Regions from separate parts of the Paenibacillus wuxiensis genome, predicted to be linked through region 1. Evidence: riboswitches for the same ligand, from Rfam matches in the RefSeq annotation. Region 1 holds a riboswitch; the other holds the start of a gene.
The links. Region 1 has a riboswitch for S-adenosylmethionine ahead of ABN764_RS10020 (methionine ABC transporter ATP-binding protein). Riboswitches for the same ligand answer to the same signal wherever they lie in the genome.
Positions count from the first base shown of each region.

Region 1 (4,429 bases):
CATCGGGCTTGTGGTGATTCTATCTTCGCTATCGAAATAGGAAATGACTATTCCTTCGTTACCACTTGATGTCCGCCGAACTCATTGCGCAGTGCAGCAACTACCTTACCGTGGAAGGAATCGGACTCAAGCGAACGATATCTCATGAAGAGGGACATCGCGATAACGGGTGCGCTTGCTTGCAGCTCCAGTGCAGTTTCCACTGTCCATTTGCCTTCGCCAGAGCTTTGCATAACGCCGCGAATGCTGTCCAGCTTCGGATCTTTGGAGAAAGCATTCTGCGTCAGATCCATCAACCAGCTGCGGATTACCGATCCGTTAGACCATACGCGTGCAACTTGTTCGTAATCGAAATCGAAGTTGCTCTTGTCCAATACTTCGAAGCCTTCCGCGATAGCCTGCATCATTCCATATTCAATACCGTTGTGAACCATTTTCAGGAAATGTCCACTTCCGCTCTTGCCTGCATACAAATATCCTTGATCTACCGCAATGTCCTTGAACAGTGGCTCAAGTGTAGCGAATACTTCTTGGTTGCCGCCAATCATGAAGCAGCCGCCTTCAGCTGCGCCAGATACTCCGCCGGATGTTCCGATATCGAAGTAATGGGCACCCAGTGCATGCACTTTCTCGCCTCTAGCGATGGATTGTTTATAATGTGAATTTCCTCCGTCAATGACAATGTCTCCTGAAGAGAGAAGAGGAAGCAGTGTGTCTACCACTTGATCCACGATTTCTCCAGCCGGAACCATCATCCAGATGATTTTAGGCGAATCCAGCTTGGATACGAGATCTTTGATCGTATCTGCAGGAATTGCTCCTAGGTCAGCTGCTTTTTGACGTTGTTCAGCATTTACATCAAAAGCGACTACCTGATGCTTGTGCTGCAATATGTTATCTACGAGGTTGAAACCCATTTTTCCAAGGCCAATCATGCCTAATTTCATGCTGTATTCACTCCTGTGATCATGCTGTAAAGTACAACAAGTATACTTGTATACAACTTAGTGTGATCTTATCTTACTGTCTTCTGGCCTATCTGTAAAGTGGAAATTGTAAGCGCTATATCATTGTTCGTAGCAAGTGCAGTCTCATTTAGAATGGTTCCATGAGGTGGGAATTATGTATCTGCGAATAGGTTGCACAGAAATTAATTAAATTGTAAAATATACATTACATAATGACATATATATATTACATTGTATTGGCGAGATTGATGAAGGACGAGGGTCGAGCATGAATCAGAAGTTAAAGATGGCGCGTGTGGAGAAAGACATGACACAGCAGGAATTAGCGAACGCAGTCAACGCGAGCCGGCAGACGATTGGTCTGATTGAGAAGGGGGAATTCAATCCATCTCTCCAGCTGTGCATTGCGATTGCGAAGGCGTTAGGCAAGACTTTAGATGAACTTTTCTGGGAGGGGTAACAGCATGGAAATCAACAAATGGTTTACATCCAGCAACCAGAGCAATGATGAGTATGTGATTCAGAAGAAAAATAAGTTCAAAATTGAAGCGCTCTATCTGATTATCGGCTTGCTGCTTCTGAATGGGATTCGTGGCATCCTCATGGGGGATTATTCAGAGAATGTGCTGATGAGTTTAGGAATTGTCTTTTTCTATGCAATCTATTTTATGCTCCGCTATATATTCACTGGATTGGAGTACCGGGATGTAACAACAGATAGAGGGTATCGCAAAAAGCGGCGAGAAGTGTTGATGATCTCACTCAGTGCATTCGGCATCTTTTTCATTGTAACGATTGGACAGAAGTTGTTATTTAGACCGGACAAGCCTTGGATGGACGTCATTGGCCCTTCTGTATTGTTCTTGATTATTCTCGCCGCGGGCAACTACTTTAGTTTGAGAAGGTCGTATGCGAAAAATAAGGAAATATTCGATGATACGAAGTAAAGGCTGTAATGTGAGGTAAGGCAATATGATGGATCATGATTCATTACCTTTTTTGAAAATGAAATGAAAATATTGTTGACAACTCATATTTTCAGATGTATTATCTTCAACAACAAATGACAACTTCATACTACCTTATCAAGAGTGACTGAGGGACTAGGCCCTATGACGTCCGGCAACCTTACCTGTGAGTAAACGGTGCTAAATCCTACGGAATGATTCCATTCTGAGAGATAAGTGTGGCGATACTGCCAATTCAGCCTCTTTCTCTCTTAGGGAAAGAGGCTTTTTAGTTTTCATCTAGGTGATAGCAACAGAATGGCGGGGTGTGTGAAATGATTGAAATTCGGAGTTTGGTTAAGGAGTATCGAAGCAAGACATCGACCGTCATCGGCGTAAATAACGTCTCTCTTCGAATCAATAGGGGAGAAATTTACGGGATTATTGGACGAAGTGGTGCTGGGAAAAGCTCGTTGCTGCGCTGCATCAACTTGCTGGAGGAACCTACATCTGGGAGTATCCTCGTCGATGGCGTTGATTTGACGAAGCTGCAAGGAGAGAGCTTGCGACAAGCAAGACTGAAGATCGGCATGATCTTTCAGCACTTTCATCTTATCCGCTCCAAGACGGTATTTGAGAATATTGCATTTGCTCTGAAGGCCAACAACAAGTCGAAGGCAGAGATTGAACCGCGTGTCCTTGAATTGCTTGACATGGTCGGCTTGGCGGACAAGCGAGATGTATATCCTGCTCAGCTCAGCGGCGGGCAGAAGCAGAGAGTAGGTATCGCCAGAGCGCTGGCCAATGAACCGCATGTGCTGCTGTGTGATGAAGCAACGTCTGCGCTGGATCCTGAGACGACTCAGTCAATCTTGGAGCTGCTGAAGAAAATCAATCGCGAGCTTAACCTGACGATTGTATTGATTACGCACGAAATGGAAGTGGTGAAGGACGTCTGTGACCGGATGGCGGTGATGCAGAACGGCAATGTGGTAGAAGAGGGGCCGGTATATAACATTTTCTCTGATCCACAGCATCCGATGACCCGCTCGTTCATCAGCAGTCTGTTCCAATTCAATCTTCCAGAACGATTGATTCAGCATTGCAAGGGAACGATCGTGAAGATTCACTTCGTGGCGCCGCAAGCGGAGGAAGCAATCATTACTGATGTAATGACGAACTTCAAGGTTAGAGCAAATATTTTGCATGGCAAAATTGAATACATCCATGACAACCCGCTAGGCATTCTGATCTTGGAACTGAATGGAGAAGTATCAGAGCTGCGGGAAGCACTCGACTACATCAAAGAACGAACCTATCGATTGGAGGTCATCCATCATGTTGAGTGATTCGATCATCCAACTGCTGCCGGACTTGGGCAAGGCATTTGTCCAGACGCTCTATATGGTTGGAATTTCGCTGTTTGCTGCTATAATTCTGGGTCTTCCCATTGGAATTCTATTATTTGTAACCGATAAGGGGCTATTCCTCGAAAATGCGTTTACGAAAAATGTGCTAGGCTTCATCGTCAACATGATTCGCTCAATTCCGTTCATCATCTTGCTGGTGACACTGCTGCCGCTGACGAAGCTCATTGTTGGCTCAACGATAGGACCGACGGCTGCTTCTGTATCGCTCTCGATTGCGGCAATTCCGTTCTTCGCCCGCTTGGTAGAGACGGCGCTGCGCGAGATTGACAAAGGTGTCATCGAAGCGGCAATCTCCATTGGTGCAACACCGTGGATGATCATCAGGGATGTACTTCTCCCTGAAGCGAAGCCAGGCATCATTCAAGGCGTGAACATTACAGCAATCAGCCTTGTCGCTTATTCGGCAATGGCTGGTACAGTCGGTGGAGGTGGAATCGGCGATTTGGCGATTCGGTTCGGTTACTATCGCTACGACAACACTGTAATGTTTACCACGGTAATCATTCTAATCTGCTTGGTGCAGATCATTCAGTACGGAGGAGACTTTATTGCAAAGAAAGTAGACAAGCGATAATGCATTCGCTTTTGTTCAAAAAGTCATACCTGGGAAGCAACGCGGCATCGAATCTTGCACTTACTTCGAAAGCATGGTTCGAGTTCCTGCAACCTACTTGGTGCTGAAAACCAGTCTTAATGCACCGAAATGATACAAAAATATTATCCATACGGAGGTCATCATTTATGAAAAAAACAGCTCTCGTCCTATCTCTTATTCTAGCAATTGGCTTGCTCGCTGGATGCGGCAGCAAAGACGCATCAACGGGTTCAGGAGACACAAAGCAGAAAGAAAGCAAAGCAATCAAGATCGGCGCAACAGCAGGCCCTTACAGTGATATGATAACGAAGGCGATTAAGCCGATATTGGAGAAGAAAGGCTATTCCATTGAGTTGGTTGAATTCGGAGATTATGTGCAGCCGAACCTGGCATTGTCGAATGGAGATTTGAATGCGAACCTGTTCCAGCACAAAATCTACATGGAGAACTTTGCAAAAGAAAATAAAATTGAATTGTCCGAGCTTATTT
Region 1 is NZ_JBEFZI010000004.1:220,306-224,734, forward strand. It holds gene gnd (phosphogluconate dehydrogenase (NAD(+)-dependent, decarboxylating)) at 48-947, opposite strand; gene ABN764_RS10010 (helix-turn-helix transcriptional regulator) at 1,237-1,428, shown strand; gene ABN764_RS10015 (DUF6773 family protein) at 1,433-1,915, shown strand; SAM riboswitch class I at 2,048-2,155, shown strand; gene ABN764_RS10020 (methionine ABC transporter ATP-binding protein) at 2,251-3,264, shown strand; gene ABN764_RS10025 (methionine ABC transporter permease) at 3,254-3,919, shown strand; gene ABN764_RS10030 (MetQ/NlpA family ABC transporter substrate-binding protein) at 4,087-4,429, shown strand, end outside.

Region 2 (4,429 bases), on a different contig from region 1:
GAGACGGTAGAACGTGAAGGCTATAATGTGTGCATGCTGGTTGAATCGGAGCTTCAATCTATGCCGGAAGAGCAGCGGGCAACGATAGAGCTGGCATTCGATGAACTGGGCGATGAATACTTGAAGCCAATCTATGTGAAGGCATTTGGAGAATCGGCATTGGACGAATCTTATGCCGAGGTACAAGCGAACTATGAGCGGATTCGATTGCTGCGGCTTCTGCATCGAAGCAGAGCGAGAAGCAGCGGCGTTGCAGAAGCAGCAAGCTGACGAATGCCACATATTCGAAGGACGTATGCTTGGGCTCGTTAATGAATTTATTCTGTTGTTTAGGCTAGTTTAGGGGCGTCGTGCTATTTTGTTTGGAAAGCAGCGAAAAACAATTCGCAGTGGTTGGCTTCGTTTTTCGTCATCGGCGAACAAGGTGAGCAAATGGGGATAATCGGGAATACGGTAATGCAAAGAAAACAAAGCGGGGGTGTCCAAGGTCATTATCAAATGACTTTAGAACACCCCCTGCTGATTATTAAATCCAGTCTTTCTTGCGGAATAAGTAGAACATAAAGATACCAAGCGCAAGCATGAATCCGATCATATACAAGGAGCCGTACTCCCAGTCCATAATTGGAATATATCCGAAGTTCATGCCGTAGATCCCTGTTATTAAGGTTAGCGGCATGAATATAGTTGTAATCGCTGTGAACACTCTCATAATATCGTTTGCGCGATTCGCAATGCTAAGCTGATAAGACTCACGTAAGTTGCCCATGAGGTCGCGGAACGTTTCGAATGTCTCCGATACTTTGACGGCATTCTCGTAAATATCCTGGAAGTACTTCTGCAGGTCATCGCCGATCAGCCGCAATTCCTTACGATAGAGGACAAGCAATACCTCTTTTTGAGGGCCAAGACCCTTCTTGAGCCACAGAATCTCACTTCGCAAGCTGATGATTTCATTGAGATGTTCTTTCTTCGTGCTCATAATGAGCTCTTCCTCAAGCTTGTCGATCTTCGCTTCAATTCGATCTCCTACTGTGAAGTAGTTGTCGACAACCAAGTCAATGAGCAGGTAGAGCATAAGGTCAGGCGTACTCGCTTGCTGCTCCCACAATACAGGCTTCACCATACGCAGCTCGTTAATCTTCTGCTTCGTTACGGTAATAATGAAGTGCTTGCCGAGGAAAATGTTCAATGAGCGTAAAAAGATCTCTTCATCGTCAAAGCGAATGCTGTTGAACACGATAAAATAATGACCTTCATAAATTTCGATTTTGGGACGCTGCTCTTCTTCACTCATACAGTCCTCAACTGCCAAATCATGCATGTTGAATAATGGCTGCAGAACGACCAAATCCTCAATGTCAGCATCGATCCAGTAGAAGCCATTCTCTGGCGGTGTTAATGTGACATTGATATCTTCCTCAGTCGTGAAGACGCCCTCGTTGACCAGACGGATTTTCATTGCACTCACTCCTTGACGCTGTCGCCATTGCGACATGCGCATCGTCTAAATGTTACCAGACGACTCGAAACAAGGCTGGGCATGCGCAGTCCGTCGTTCGCGCACGTGATATAAGCCTAGGCACAATTAGTGAACTAGGTTCTCTGCAGAGGCACGAATCCCGACATTGGACTGCGAACTTGCCGCTGCCTGTCGAATCGTAATATTCGGTTGTACGTACGTACTACGGAACGACCTCGGGTCGCCATCCATCCGAACTCACCTCAGCTTGAATAATTGTACGTGACTTTATACATCATGCGTCCAGTGAAGGAATGATTATTGCCTTCATTGAAAAGTTAAGGCCTCGACGCACCTTGTTAAGTATAACGCTCGTACTTCAACCTTTCAAGACAAAATCCATTGGCGGAATTCGTCAATAATGTATCGTATGCGAAGGGGGTGGAATCGTGATTTTTTGTTGTGTTCACCTCTTGACGAACAGCTTCTCTTTGCCGTACATTATTACCAAGGCCAAATCAAATGAATATTCATATAAGCAATCTTATCAAGAGTAGGTGGAGGGACAAGCCCGATGAAGCCCGGCAACCGGCGATGCGCAGTATGAAGCGCGACGCACGGTGCTAATTCTTGCAGGGACGATGAAAGTCGTTACTGACAGATGAGAGAGGCTCATGAGCATGTATAACATGACCTTTCTCGTAGTCGAGGAAGGTCTTTTTTTGTATGTCTCTAGCCATTTGTGCCGTTTCAAGTCAGGTCTGTTTGCGGTTGCGCCAAATTGATTTCATGTGCCGACACCATCCAATTACCATTTTCGAGGGGGAGAGCGTCAATGCCGATTAAAATTCCGGATCATTTGCCGGCCAAAGAAATTTTGACCCAGGAGAATATCTTCGTCATGGACGAAACGAGAGCCTATCATCAAGATATTCGTCCGCTGCGAATCATCATTCTCAACTTGATGCCGACGAAAGAGACTACGGAAACCCAACTCCTGCGCTTAGTGGGCAACACGCCGCTGCAAGTTGAGGTGACGCTCCTTCATCCAGCAAGCCATACATCAAAAAATACGTCCGCACAGCACTTATCTTCGTTCTACAAAACATTTGAAGATATTGAAGGAGAGCAGTTTGATGGCATGATCATTACGGGTGCTCCTGTCGAACAGATGAAGTTTGAAGATGTAGACTATTGGGATGAGTTGTGCCGCATTATGGAATGGTCTAAGGAGAATGTAACTTCCACGTTCCATATTTGCTGGGCATCACAAGCGGGCCTCTATCATCACTATGGAATTGCGAAATATGCACTGGATCAGAAAATTTTCGGTGTATACGAGCATGTACTAACAAAGGAAAATGTAAATCTGACACGCGGCTTCGACGAGATGTTTCTTGTACCGCAATCCCGTCATACGGAATTTCGGAGAGAGGATGTCGCGAAGATTGCCGAGTTAGAAATATTAGCGGAGTCGGAAGAAGCAGGAGTGTACTTGGTAGCGACACATGATGGGAAGCAAATTTTCGTGACCGGTCATTCGGAATACGATCCCTGTACACTGAAGTGGGAGTATGACCGCGATATTGCAAAGGGGATGGAGATGGACATTCCAATAAATTATTTCCCGAATAACGATCCTTCCCGCAAGCCTTATTCCACTTGGCGCGCGCATGCCAGCCTCCTCTTCTCAAATTGGCTGAACTACTACGTATATCAAGAAACACCTTACGAATTGGGCAAAGCCGTACCGCGCAAGGAAGGGGCTCATCAACTATGATCGAACGCAACGAAGAGAACTACCGCATCGAAAGTCGATTAGCTCAAATTGGATCGGTTCATGAACCAAAAACAGGAGCTATTAATTATCCGATTTACCAAGCAACTGCATTCAGGCATCCGAAGCTTGGACAGAGCACGGGGTTTGATTATATTCGGACGAAGAGCCCGACTCGTACTGTTCTAGAGGAAGCGGCGGCTGCTTTGGAATGTGGGGATGCCGGATTTGCCTGTAGTTCTGGGATGGCTGCATTACAGACATTGTTCGCGATGTTCAGTTCAGGCGATCATCTGATTGTTTCCCTCGATTTGTACGGTGGTACTTATCGTCTGCTGGAGCGGATTATGTCTCGTTTCGGCGTGACGGCTTCTTATGTAGATACGAATGATTTTGATGCGCTTGAGTCTGTAAGAACACCGCAGACGAGGGCTGTCTTTATAGAGACGCCTACGAACCCCTTGATGATGATTACGGATATCGAGAAGGTAGCGGCGTGGGCGAAGGCTCATGGAATTCTCACTATCGTTGATAATACGCTGCTAACGCCATTTTTCCAACGCCCGATTGAACTTGGGGCAGATATGGTAGTCCACAGCGCAACGAAGTATTTGGGCGGACATAATGATGTGCTTGCTGGTCTGATCGTAACGAAAGGGAAGCAATTATCGGAAGAAATCGCCTTCCTGCATAATTCGATCGGGGCTGTCCTGAGCCCATCGGACTCCTATCAATTGATGCGAGGCATGAAGACACTTGCCCTTCGTATGGAGCGGCATCAGTACAACGCAACCCGCATTGCCGAATGGCTGCTAGAGCATCCCGCCATCGACAATGTGTATTATCCTGCATTCGAGCAGCATCCGGGATATGAGATTCAACAGCGCCAATCGTCGGGCAACACAGGCATCTTCTCCTTCCGCTTGAAGAATGCAGCTTATGTAGAGCCGATCCTGCGCCACTTGAAATTGATCGCGTTCGCGGAGAGCTTGGGTGGGGTAGAGTCGCTGATGACTTATCCGGCGGTTCAGACCCATGCGGATATTCCGCAGGAGATTCGGGATCAGATTGGTGTAGACGATCGCTTGCTAAGATTCTCGGTTGGAATTGAACATGTTGATGACTTAATTGCTGACTTGGAGCAAGCGATAGAAGCGGCTAGAGTAGAAGTGGAGGGATAACGGAGATGA
Region 2 is NZ_JBEFZI010000009.1:214,254-218,682, forward strand. It holds gene ABN764_RS21645 (HRDC domain-containing protein) at 1-270, shown strand, start outside; gene corA (magnesium/cobalt transporter CorA) at 527-1,462, opposite strand; SAM riboswitch class I at 2,004-2,130, shown strand; gene metA (homoserine O-acetyltransferase MetA) at 2,298-3,242, shown strand; gene ABN764_RS21660 (aminotransferase class I/II-fold pyridoxal phosphate-dependent enzyme) at 3,239-4,420, shown strand; gene ABN764_RS21665 (trans-sulfuration enzyme family protein) at 4,426-4,429, shown strand, end outside.
Region 2: linked by a shared signal. The riboswitch ahead of metA (homoserine O-acetyltransferase MetA) and the one ahead of ABN764_RS10020 (methionine ABC transporter ATP-binding protein) in region 1 are both predicted to bind S-adenosylmethionine.